One region of the Bacillus sp. PK6-025 genome, then DNA from elsewhere that is predicted to be linked to it. Evidence: predicted binding sites of a transcription regulator. Region 1 holds the regulator's gene; each other region holds the start of a gene.
The links. Region 1 encodes Rex, which represses fermentation and respiration genes when NADH is low (regulators of the CRP and FNR family bind a similar motif). Its sites were predicted from a motif close to TTGTGAAATATTTCACAA; they were not measured.
Positions count from the first base shown of each region.

Region 1 (4,215 bases):
CTTGAAGAAATCATTTTCAGAAAGATCATTTTCGGTGCAATCTATGAGAAAACGAATTTTTTCATTGCCGCTTTGTTCAGTTCGGTGCTCTTCTCGGTCGTCCATTTGGATTTCAGCCATCTGCTCATTTATACAGCAATGGGATTCACATTCTCCTTTTTATATGTCAGAACCAACCGGATTATCGTGCCTATTTTCGCCCATGTCGCCATGAATACGCTCGTCGTCTTACTGCAGACATTCCGGGAGCCTATTGAAGAATATTTGAAACACGTCGAGAAAATGCAAATGATTATTGGAGGATTTCTATGATGAGAAGCCCTAAATTCTGGGGAGCGATTTATTTATTAACGGGTGTGCTGTTTACATATCTGGCGGCAACCTCGCCCGGAAGCATGTGGTCTTTTTACACGATCCTGCTGATGCTTTTCGCAGCCTATAATATCAGCATTTCCTTTAAAATGTTCGCCCTGGCCGGCAAGATGAAACGAAAAGATCAATAGCCTTTTTTGTGAAGGAAAAGAGCCATTCTGAAAAAGAATGGCTCTTATTTAGTATGGTCGTTCAAAAACGCTTGATTTTCCTCTTGAATCATTGTTTTTTGCGCCTGCCTGTAGGATATTCTTGAAATCACGATACTGATTTCATAAAGAATGAGCAATGGCACTGAGACCATTAAATGCGACAAAAGCTCAGGCGGTGTAATGAGGGCCGCGATGACGAACAACACAAAATATGCGTATTTTCTGATTTTCGCCAAAAACATCGGCGTCACGAGGCCGAGCCTTGTGATAAACATGATGACCACAGGCATCTGAAACAATAAGCCAAAAGGAAGCGTCAACTGAAGCAGAAACTGAAAATATTCGTGTATTCCGATGACCTGGTTGACATTCAGATCATCTGAGACTCTCGTCATAAAGTCCACGACAAACGGAAATAAAATAAAGTAAGAAAAGGCAATGCCGCCTAAAAAAAGAATAATCGATATCGGAATATAGCTGAGCGTCACTTTTCGTTCTTTTTCATACAGCCCCGGGCTAATGAAAGCCCACAGCTGGTATAAAACAAGCGGCGAAGTCAAGACGGCGCCGATGATGAAAGCGAACTGCACGTACACAAATAAAGGATCGGTCAGCTTGAACGCGTTGAGCGTCAGCAGCTTCGCTTCATCCGTCTGCTGCAGATAGATAATCAGCGGCTTTGCCAATAAAAAGCCTGCCACAACAAATAAAACAAAAAAGAAAAAAGTGATCACAAGCCGTCTGCGTAGTTCTGTGATATGTTCTATCAGCGACATTTCTCTTTCCTTCATAAATGTCATCCTATCCTACTGATCTTCTTTCTTTTTATCGGAATCGTCGTCAGCCAAACCTTTTGTCGCATTCTTAAACTCCCTCAGCGTGTTTCCCGCTGCTCTTCCCAGCTCGGGAAGTTTTTTCGGGCCGAATATCAGAAGCGCCACCACGACAATTAAAATAAAGCTTCCAGGACCGATTGGCATAAAGCCTGCCCCCTTTCCTTTATTTTTCGTTTTCCGTTTTACTTTTCCTGCATTGAATAATGTTTCATGAAATACACCAGCGACTGAAGTTCAACCGCCAAATCTATATGATGAATGCGAATGTGTTCCGGCACATTCAAGCGGGCCGGCGTGAAATTAAGAATGCCTTTAATGCCAAGCTCCACCAGCCTGTCTGTAATCGACTGTGCGGCTTGAGCCGGTACCGTCAAAATGGCGACGGGGATATCATCCGTCATATGCTCTTCAAGTCTATTCAGATCATAGACGGGAACACCGCCGACCTCGGTTCCGATTTTTTCCTCATTGATGTCAAACGCCATGGCGATTTTTGTATTATTATTTTTGATAAAATTGTAATGGAGAAAGGCTGTCCCCAAATTCCCCACGCCAATGAGCGTTACGTTCGTCATTTCATCCTGATCAAGCGTCTTTCTGAAAAAGGACAGCAAATAATTGACATTGTAGCCGTATCCTTTTTTTCCGAGCGCGCCGAAGTACGAGAAGTCCCTGCGGATGGTCGCAGAATCGACTTTGACGGCATCGCTCAGCTCAGCGGAAGATACACGCTGTTTTCCGGATGCATGAAGGTTTTTTAAAAAACGATAATATAATGGCAACCGTTTCGCTGTCGCTTGCGGAATTTTTGAATGATCCATGTTCATAAACTAATCCTCCATGTCTACATCAGCTTTTTCCCTTTTATAGTCACCGTTTTTCCCGCCTGTCTTTTCGAGAAGAAAGGTCGGTCCTATCACCATTCCCTTATCCGCCGCTTTGCACATGTCATATACGGTCAGCGCACATACGGAGGCCGAAGTTAACGCTTCCATTTCCACACCTGTGCTCCCTTTGGTCTTCACTTTAGATTGAATATGCAGGATGCTCTTCTGTTCTTTCTCCTCCCAGCGAAAGGCGATGTCGACTCCTTTCAGAGCGATCGGATGGCACATCGGGATGATGGCGGATGTCTGTTTTGCGGCCATGATTCCGGCCACTTGCGCCACCGACAATACATCGCCTTTTCCGATTTCCCGGTTTTTGATTTTTTCATGTACTGTTCGATTCATAGACACGCTTGAAACAGCCGCAGCTGTGCGTACTGAAGCTTCCTTTTCGCTTATATCAACCATCTTGGCTCTGCCTTGTTCATTAAAATGTGTAAACTCATTCATGTTCTGAACTCTCCTTATAACGATCATACACTATTTTTTTCATTCTGTCTTTTTCTTTGGCTAAAATCTTCCAGACTTCACTTAATGTTTGCTGACTGCGCAGTGATAGGCTACACTTAAAATAGCAGACAAGAGGTGAAAGATCATGATGATTTTACAAGTGAACCAACTTTCAAAATCGTTTGGAGCCGATACGATTTTAACGAATATAAAACTCGAAGTCAGATCTCGGGACCGGATTGCGATCGTCGGACGCAACGGCGCCGGAAAATCGACTCTTCTAAAGATTATCGCAGGAAAACTTTCATATGAAAAGGGGGACATCATCAAGCCGAAAGATTTGACGATGGGCTACCTTGACCAGCATTCCGGCCTCGATTCCAAGCTGACGCTCAAAGAGGAATTGCTGTCGGTATTTGATTTTCTGAAAAAAATGGAACAAGAAATGCGCGCGATCGAGGAAAAGATGGCGCAGGCCGGACCGGACATGCTTGAATCATTGATGAAGACGTATGACAGGCTTCAGCAGGAGTTCAAGGACAAAGGCGGCTACCAATATGAGGCAGAGGTCAGATCCGTCATGCACGGGCTCGGCTTTGCGGGATTTGACGACTCCGTCCGCGTCCAGGACTTAAGCGGAGGTCAAAAAACAAGGCTTGCCCTCGGAAAAATGCTTTTGACAAAACCCGACCTCCTCATTTTGGACGAACCGACAAACCACTTGGATATCGATACCCTGACATGGCTTGAACAATATTTGCAAAATTACAGCGGAGCGATTTTAATCGTTTCCCATGACAGGTACTTTCTTGACAAAGTGGTTACCCAAGTTTACGAGATCAGCCGGTCCCAAAGCAAAAAATATACCGGGAACTACAGCTCTTATCTCCAATTAAAAGCCGAACAGCTGGAAAAGGAAACAAAGCTTTATGAAAAGCAGCAGGACGAAATCACCAAGCTGCAGGAGTTCGTCGACCGGAATCTGGCTAGAGCTTCGACGACGAAACGGGCGCAGAGCAGACGAAAGCAGCTTGAACGGATGGAGATCATGGACAAACCGCTCGGAGATGAAAAGTCGGCGTCTTTCCGCTTTGAAATTACAAGGCAAAGCGGAAACGATGTACTGCGGGTGGAAGGCTTGACAGTAAGCTATCAGGAGCAGCCCCCGCTTCTCCGTTCATTGAACTTTCACATCACCCGCGGGGAAAGCGTTGCACTGGTCGGACCGAACGGAATCGGCAAGTCAACCCTTTTAAAAGCATTGATTCAAAAGCTGCAGCCGGTATCGGGAACAATCGCGACAGGCTCCCATGTCTCAATCGGCTACTATGACCAGGAACAGGCTGAATTGACGTCGTCAAAACGCGTGCTTGACGAGCTTTGGGACGATTATCCGGAAATGAATGAAAAGGATATCCGGACCTGCCTCGGCAACTTCCTGTTTTCGGGAGAAGACGTATTAAAACCTATACACGCGTTAAGCGGCGGCGAAAAAGCAAGGCTTGCCCTCGCCAAGCT
Region 1 covers NZ_CP096509.1:642,845-647,059, reverse strand. The annotation lists gene M1D67_RS03280 (CPBP family intramembrane glutamic endopeptidase) at 1-312, shown strand, start outside; gene M1D67_RS03275 (YdiK family protein) at 312-503, shown strand; gene tatC (twin-arginine translocase subunit TatC) at 548-1,324, opposite strand; gene M1D67_RS03265 (twin-arginine translocase TatA/TatE family subunit) at 1,331-1,504, opposite strand; gene M1D67_RS03260 (redox-sensing transcriptional repressor Rex) at 1,543-2,187, opposite strand; gene moaC (cyclic pyranopterin monophosphate synthase MoaC) at 2,191-2,697, opposite strand; gene M1D67_RS03250 (ABC-F family ATP-binding cassette domain-containing protein) at 2,843-4,215, shown strand, end outside.

Region 2 (4,215 bases), 1.4 Mb from region 1:
CGGAAGAACCGTTGTAATAGTAATGATGTCCGATCCCGATGACACCGCTCCCCAGCAGGATCGTCAGTTGAAAATAAAGCGTTCTGACGGTCGATTTTTTCGTAACCAGGTTCATTTGCACGAGCAAAAAGCCGATGACCACGACGGCAAAGACTTCAAAAATCCCTTCCACCCAAAGATGGATAATCCACCACCGCCAAAAATCCGACATTGTAATATTTGTGCCGGGATTAAAGAAAAAGGCTGCACCGTAAAACAGCGGAATGGCGATCGAAGAATAAAACAGCAGATGAATCAAACCGCCTTTATCAGATTCCCGCTTGAGGCCGCTCTTAATGCCTCTGAAAACGATAAACAGCCATATCAGCATGCCGAGTGCGAGAATGACCTGCCAGAAGCGGCCGAGTTCAATATATTCCATTCCTTGGTGGCCGAATAAGAACCAGTTGTTTCCTAAAAGGCCTTTCGCTCCGAGCCATTCGCCAGCCATGCTTCCGCCGACAAGGACGATCAGCGCCCAAAACAGAATATCGACAAGCAGCCCCTGCCTTTTCGGCTCGCGGCCTCCGACAAGCGGCGCTGCATAAATGCCCATACCGAGCCATGAAGTCGCAATCCAGAAGATCGCCAGCTGGAGGTGAAATCCCTTAGATATGCTGAATGGCAACATATCCCTGATCCAATCGATCCCAAAAAAGCTGTCCGGCTCAATATAATAGTGGGCAAGCAAAGCTCCGAACATGGCCTGAACAAAAAACAGCAGCGACACAACGGCGAAATATTTTCCGGTTTTAACCTGTGATGCCGTAAGCGGCTGTTTATCCAGATCAAATACCGGAAACGCCCCTTCCTGATAAGCCTCTTTCATTCCAAGCTTGTAACGGTAAAACACGAATAAAATAATGCCGACAAATAAAATAAGGATGGTGACGCTTGCGCCGCTCCACCAAACGGCGGCAAATGACATCGTGTTTCCGGCATCTTCATCATACGGCCAGTTGTTCGTGTACGTAATGTCGTCGCCAGGCCTTAATGTACTAGAAAGCCATGCCGTCCAGAAGATAAAATCGGAGATCTGCGTGATTTGGTCTTCGCTGTCAACCCACGCTCTGTCGCGTTTAGGCATGTGGCTTTCTTTAATTAAACCGGGCTCAAGCCCCCAGCCGTCTCCTTTTTTAAAGACATTGCGGTAATGATCACGCACTTGCTGCAATCCATAAACCTGCGCATCTGTCAGCTTCAATGTATCTGACGCGCGATTATAACGGTTTTTTCTCATTTCGCGGATGACTTGATTCCGGATGGTGGACTGCTTTTCATCTGAAAGTTGTTTAAAGCGCTTGCCGTATCGTGCCTCCGCCTTAAAATCCTGCATCCCTTCCGTATAGATTTTCAGGGCTTCGGCCGTGTAATCAGGCCCCATGTAAGATCCGTGCCCCAAAATCGTGCCATAATCCATCAGCGCGTATTTTTGAAATACGGCCTGACCGCCTGAAATGGACGATTTGGTCATGAGCACCTCTCCGTTTGGCCCGGACACTTCAACTGGTCTTGGTGCAAGTCCTTTGAAGATCCAATAGCCTCCCAAAAGCAGCACCGAAAAACTAACGATTAAAGTAAAGACGAGAACAGATTTCAAAAAACCGTTTTTCGATGCTTTTTTAACGGGCACCGTCTTTCTTTGAACTTCCATTGCGGTTCACTCCTTTTTTGATTTTGCATGTCCTAAGATACTGGATATGCAGCACACCGGTTGTGAACCAGATCACTTAAATAATGGCGGATTTGTGAACAAAATAAAAACAGGCTTTCCATCTGTTGTTCAATGGAAAGCCTTCATCTTATCCTTCAATTGCAGCCGTTCAGCCAGTCTGTATCATGTATGAAAATTCCGCTCCTGTCAGCTGTCAGCAGATTTTTCTTTTTCATTTCATTTAATGTGCGGTTAATCGTTTCCCTTGACGTTCCGACCATGTTCGCAAAATCCTGATTGGTAATGGGCAGGCTGATGTAGACCCCTTTTTCTTGAGGAATGCCGTGTTCTGCAGCGAGCTTCATTAATACATGCGTCAAGCGGTGCTGGACATCTTTTGAAATAAAACCCTGGATCCGCTCTTGCAAATCGAGAATCTTTTTCCCCATGATTTGCATCACTTTTATTGTCATTTCCGGATATTTCATCAAAAGTTCATTAAAATCAGCGATGCGGATTACGATCAACTCGGTTTCCTGAACGGCTTCGGCTGTTGCCGGGTATGGGGAGCGGTCAAAAAAGCCGACATGGGGAAACATGTCCCCGCTTTGCAGAATCGAAATCACTTGCTCATTGCCGTCTTCATCGATTTTAAAGGCTTTAACAAGACCGGATTTAATGAAGAATACCGCTTCCCTCTCTTCCCCTTCCATAAAAACAAACATTCTCGGCTGATAGGTGCGCTTGACCGCGATTTGCTCGATTTGTTTGAACTCTTCATCATTCAGCCCGCTGAAAATCATAAATTGCTTCAGAAACTCCATTGGTCTTTCAATCCCTTCGGTTTTGCTAAAGGAGAGCGCGTTGTCACAGACGGCGCTCCAGCGCAAAGAGCTCTTCTTCAATCGCCGCTGCCTTCTCTTCCACGACTCTGCGGCTGTCCTTCAGCGCCTGATTATAAAAGTAAGGGCCCAGCTTTTCCTTTACGAATTCAAACATTTGAATCGCCGCGATGTCTCCAACCTCTTCTCCCCTTTCTTCAACATAAAAGCGTTTGATTTCCTCGATGATCGCTTGCTTTTCTCCTTGCGTAAGCTTTATAAACATAAAAGCGGCACTCCTTTTTTTATTTTCATGATAAACGAAAAAGTCCGCAAATGAACCATTTATTTTTTACATCCGTTTACTATCCCTCACTTACCGATATTAAACACGAATCAAACGAATGACCGTGTGACGTAATTCACAATGTTTTTAAAAGACTTTTTGTAAGATAAACATGCTGATTGATTTATTCATTTTTCCCTTTGAAAGGAGCAAAAACGCAATGGTAAATCGTCAAAAAATACAATTACCGCTGCAGTCATTTAGTTTAGTCGCAGGATTTATGGTTTGGGTGTTGATTTCCTCTTTAATGCCCCACATTAAGCAGGACATCGCCCTGACAGACAGTGAGATCTCCCTTGTCACGGCCATTCCGGTCATACTCGGCTCGCTTCTGAGGATTCCGCTGGGATACTACACAAACAGATTCGGTGCGAGAATCACGTTCATGATCAGCTTTGTGCTGCTTCTGTTCCCGATTTTTTGGATCAGCACAGCCGATTCGCTGTTCGACTTGATCCTTGGCGGATTCTTCCTCGGCATCGGCGGAGCGGTCTTTTCCATCGGGGTCACATCATTGCCGAAATACTACCCTAAAGAAAAACACGGGTTTGTCAATGGGATCTACGGCGCCGGGAACGTCGGTACAGCGATTACCACGTTTGCCGCTCCTGTCGTAGCAAAGACAGCCGGGTGGGAAAATACGGTGCGGATGTACATCGTGTTAGTCGCCGTATTCGCTTTATTGAACTTTATCCTTGGAGATCGAAAAGAAACAAAAGTGACGGTTTCTGTAACAGAGCAAATGAAGGCAGTCTACCGAAATCAGACATTATGGTTTTTAAGCTTGTTTTACTTCATTACATTCGGATCTTTCGTCGCGTTTACGATTTATCTTCCGAACTTTCTTGTTAATCACTTCGGGCTTGATCCCGTTGATTCAGGGCTTAGAACCGCCGGATTTATCGCTGTCGCAACTTTTCTGAGGCCTGTCGGCGGCTGGCTCGCGGACAAATTCAACCCGCTGAAGCTGTTGATGTATGTATTTGCCGGCTGTACCTTGTCAGGGATTTTATTGGCCTTTTCACCCAGCCTCGGACTTTACGGATTTGGGGTATTAACCGTTGCCGTGTGCGCCGGTCTTGGAAACGGGATCATCTTTAAGCTTGTGCCGCTTTATTTTTCAAATCAGGCCGGCATCGTCAATGGGATTGTATCAGCGATGGGCGGCTTGGGAGGATTCTTCCCGCCACTCATCCTGTCAAGCGTTTTTCAGGCAACCGGCCATTATGCGATCGGATTCATGGCGCTGTCAGAAGCAGCCCTTGCCAGCTTTGTGATCGTGGTCTGGATGTATTTTCAGGAAGTGAGCAAAACATCGACCAAAACGAAGACGAACCATTTATAAACCTTTCCTG
Region 2 covers NZ_CP096509.1:2,076,200-2,080,414, reverse strand. The annotation lists gene M1D67_RS10890 (nitric-oxide reductase large subunit) at 1-1,693, opposite strand, end outside; gene M1D67_RS10885 (Crp/Fnr family transcriptional regulator) at 1,849-2,517, opposite strand; gene M1D67_RS10880 (DUF2164 domain-containing protein) at 2,561-2,800, opposite strand; gene M1D67_RS10875 (nitrate/nitrite transporter) at 3,021-4,205, shown strand.
Region 2: the regulator Rex is predicted to act here: its motif matches at 1,754-1,771, upstream of M1D67_RS10890 (nitric-oxide reductase large subunit).

Region 3 (4,215 bases), 880 kb from region 1:
AGGCGAGCAGATTCTCACGTCCATGCCGACTTTGGCGCCGCCGATGAGCAGGCTGTTTGCGACGTTGTTACGGCCGTCGCCGATATAGGTGAGTTTGATCCCTTTTACGCGTCCCGCATGTTCTTTCACTGTCATAAAGTCCGCAAGCATCTGAGTCGGATGCCATAAATCGGTCAGCCCGTTCCATACCGGCACACCGGAGTGCTCTGCCAGGGAAATCACTTTTTCATGTTCAAATCCGCGGAATTCAATTCCGTCGAACATGCGGCCGAGAACTTTGGCTGTGTCTTCGATCGATTCTTTTTTGCCGAGCTGAATGTCGTCTTTGCCCAAATATTCGGGATGCGCACCGAGGTCGATACAGGCTGTCGTGAAAGCGCAGCGCGTTCTTGTAGAAGGCTTTTCAAACAGCAAAGCGATGTTTTTACCTTCCAAATAGCGATGCTTGATGCCTTGCGCTTTTTTTTCTTTTAATTTTTGGGCGAGATCGAGCAAATAGAGGATTTCTTCTTCGGAAAAATCTTTTTCAGCTAAGTAGCTTCTGCCTTTTAAATCAATCGTTTGGTTCATGGATCTCTCTCCTTTTTCTTTAGGTTTGGCTATTTCACATCTTCGCGATAGAGCGGCATGCTCATGCAGCGCGGGCCGCCGCGTCCTCTTGAAAGCTCCCCGCTCGGGATTTCGATAACTTTAATGCCCTGTTCTCTCAAACATTCGTTAGAAATGTAATTCCGGTCATAGGTGACGACGACACCAGGAGCGATCGCGAGTGTATTGGAGCCGTCATTCCACTGCTCCCTGGCTGAAGCGATTTCGTCTCCGCCGCCGCAGAAGATCAAGTTGACATCTGAAAGGCCGAGCGTTCTTTTTAGCACTTCCGGCAGATTGTGTTCTTCAGTCGTACGAATGTCGTCTGCCGTTTCCCCTCTCTCAAGAACGAAGATCCGCATGTCTCCTTCAGGCCCCTGGATGGCGGGATGGATCGTGAATTGATCTCGGTCAACCATCGTGAAGACGGTATCTAAATGCATAAAGGCTCTGCTCTTCGGTATTTCGACGGCCAGTACGCGGCGAATCCGGCTCTGCCGCTGAAATAAGTTCCGGACAAGACGCTCGATCGCCTGAGCCGTTGTCCGTTCTGATACCCCGATCGCTACGGTATCTTCATTTAAGACAAGCTCATCTCCGCCTTCGATATTGAATTTGAAATCACGGTCAAGCCAAACCGGAATCTCATGCCCTTTAAAACGCGGGTGGTGATTGATAATGTAGCGCATAAACAGCGACTCTCTCCTGCGAGCAGGCTCTTTCATTTTGTTGATGGTCAGTCCGCTTCCGATGGCGGCCGCCGGATCTCTTGTGAAGTAAAGGTTTGGCATCGGATCGAGATAAAATGGATAATGGTCTTCCATCAGCTCATGAAGATGCGATTTCTTTTCGCGTTCCAGCTCATTTTTTCGAATGCCGCTCATCACATGTTCGACCATCGAATCGGCGTCAAAGGTGAGCAAGAACTCTTTCAGTCTGTCGTAAGCGCCGTTGATATCTGCTTTGCTTTCCGTTAACAGCTCATCGATAAACCGCTCGCGGATGAAAGCGTCATCCAGGGCTTCAGCCGTCAGCTTTTCTAAATAAAGAACTTCAACTCCCTGTTTCTTTAACGTTTCTGCAAATTGGTCATGCTCTTTTTGCACCGCTGGCAAAAAGGGAATATCGTCAAAGAGAAGCCTTTCCAGATATTCGGGTGTGAGGTTTTCCAGTTCCCGACCGGGCCGCTTCAGCATGACGGTTTTCAAAGGGCCGATTTCAGAGTAAACGTGTATCGGTGTTGTCATGATCATCCCGCCTCCTAAGCTCTTTTTGTTACATGTACAGCTTAAAACAGGAAGGAAAAGCGCGATGTGAAAGCGATAACAACGAAAACGTGATATATTTCACATGTTTTTTGATGAAGCAAAAACAAAAATGAATAATTATGATAAATCGAAAATGAGTCCTTGCAGGAGCAGAGAATAGAACGTATAAAACGTGTATATTTTTAAAGGGGATTTTTTGAAAAAATTTTTTTTGAGGGAAAAAAAGCTGATCCGGATGGCCGGATCAGCATAAGTGATCACAAAATGATTGGGCTGCCTCAGGCGATTGGGAAATCACAAGGCATGTATCGTTCCCGCATATACAGCCCAGCATTTCCGGGCTTCCCAGCTTATCAAGAAGGACGCCGATGGCATGGGCGTTGCCGGGCATTGTTTTAATAATGATCAAGTTGTCCGTCCGATGCACATGCAGGACAACGTCGGAGATTTTATCTTTTAATATTTTGGAAGGGTTGATGGATAAGGAAGCATTTGTCGTGTAGACAAGCTTTCCGTTTTCACCGGGCTGTTTCACAAGATACATTTCTTTAATATCGCGGGAAATGGTAGACTGCGAAACGGCGATGCCCCGTTTTTCCAGCAGGGATGCCAGCTGTTCCTGATTTTCTACCGGATGTTCGAGAATGGTTTGCTTGATGAGCCATTGCCGTTTTTGTTTGTTCATAAGAGCGCCTCCCAGGCAAAACACGTATATCTATTATTATAGGACGGTTTTATCGTCGGCAGATGGAAGCTATTTTACAAAAAAACAAATCTTTCAGGCTGTTAAAGGGGTTGATAGACCCCAAAATTTCACTTATAATGCTTGAAGATGACAAATTGATAACAGAGAAAAGGTGGTTTTCTAGGGTTCCGCAGTGGGTTCCGCGCTGGTCTGGTCCGAGAGAAAACACATAGCGAAGATATCGTTATGACACGGTGGGATAAAAGCCCAGGAGTTTTTGCTCTTAATCAAAGAGCTTCTCTCCGGGGCTTTTTTACTTTTTACAGGAAATCGACTACGAATAAGGAAGGGGATGCAGTTATGAAAAAGAAAGCAATGGATATGATCCTGATTGTTATAGGCGCATTTTTCTTTGCGTTAGCCGTGAATCTGTTCGCCATCCCGAATGACTTGGGAGAAGGCGGCGTCACGGGGATCACGCTGATTTTATACTACGTTTTTGAATGGTCTCCGGGCATCACAAACTTTGTGCTGAACGGCATTCTTCTGATTATCGGCTATCGCTTTTTGGATAAAAAAACGACGATTTATACCATCATTGCGGTGGCGGCCAATTCATTTTTTCTGCATGTTACTGAAGATTGGACGGTGCCGGCTGATGAAGTGATCATCAGCACGATCTTTGCCGGGGTATTTGCCGGCGTCGGCATCGGCATGATCATCCGTGTCGGCGGAACCACTGCCGGGTCTGCGATTCTCGCGAGAATCGCCAATAAATATTTCGACTGGAACATCAGCTATGCCTTGCTGATGATTGATTTAGTTGTCGTGTTCAGTTCCTACTTTATCATTGGTGCTGAAAAGCTGATGTTTACGATTGTCATGCTGTACATCGCCACAAAGGTCATGGATTTCATTATCGAAGGGCTCAACACGAAAAAAGCGATCACGATCATTTCTGAGCATAAAAACGAGATCGCCGCGCAGGTCAATACCTTGATGGACCGCGGCGTCACGATATTAACGGGACGCGGACACTATACGGGCGATTCCAAAGAAATTCTATACATTGTCATTAATAAACAAGAGCTGTCCATGCTCAAGAAAATTATAAGAAGCACAGATAAAAAAGCATTTGTCATCATCCACGATGTCAGGGATGTATTCGGCGAGGGATTTGTTGATATTTCAAAATAGGGGAAGGCTGCCGGCAGATGGCCGGGAGCCTTTTTGTATTCATCGGGTCGTGATTAGGGACAGATCGTCTGCTGGTTGGACGAATACGTGATCATTCACACTGCAAGTTTTATGCAGAAACCGGTTTCTGTGGTAAGGTAGATTGTGGCATGACTATCATTAATATAGAAATCCGCTTGCTGAAGTAAAGGAGGTCTATTATTTTTGGAACAGGGAGAAAAAAAGCCAATTGATGTGAAAAGCCGAATGTTCTTTAGAGTATGGGCTTTTGCGGGGACGGCAGGTTTCGGATTGGTCGGATTGTGGCTCTTTTATGAAGCAATAAAACTCGAATCGAAATATTCATTGCTTTACCTGGGAGTCGGACTTTTCGGGATCATCTATGGTTTGATTACTTTTCTAATGATATTTCCGGCCTTCACGAAAAAAGGAAACATCATCTTCAGCATGATCGAGGGAGAAGGCGGGCGGCTGTTC
Region 3 covers NZ_CP096509.1:4,147,143-4,151,357, reverse strand. The annotation lists gene argF (ornithine carbamoyltransferase) at 1-570, opposite strand, end outside; gene arcA (arginine deiminase) at 600-1,835, opposite strand; gene argR (arginine repressor) at 2,101-2,541, opposite strand; guanidine-I (ykkC/yxkD leader) riboswitch at 2,711-2,817, shown strand; gene M1D67_RS21220 (YitT family protein) at 2,902-3,738, shown strand; gene M1D67_RS21215 (YfjD family protein) at 3,985-4,215, shown strand, end outside.
Region 3: the regulator Rex is predicted to act here: its motif matches at 1,923-1,940, upstream of arcA (arginine deiminase).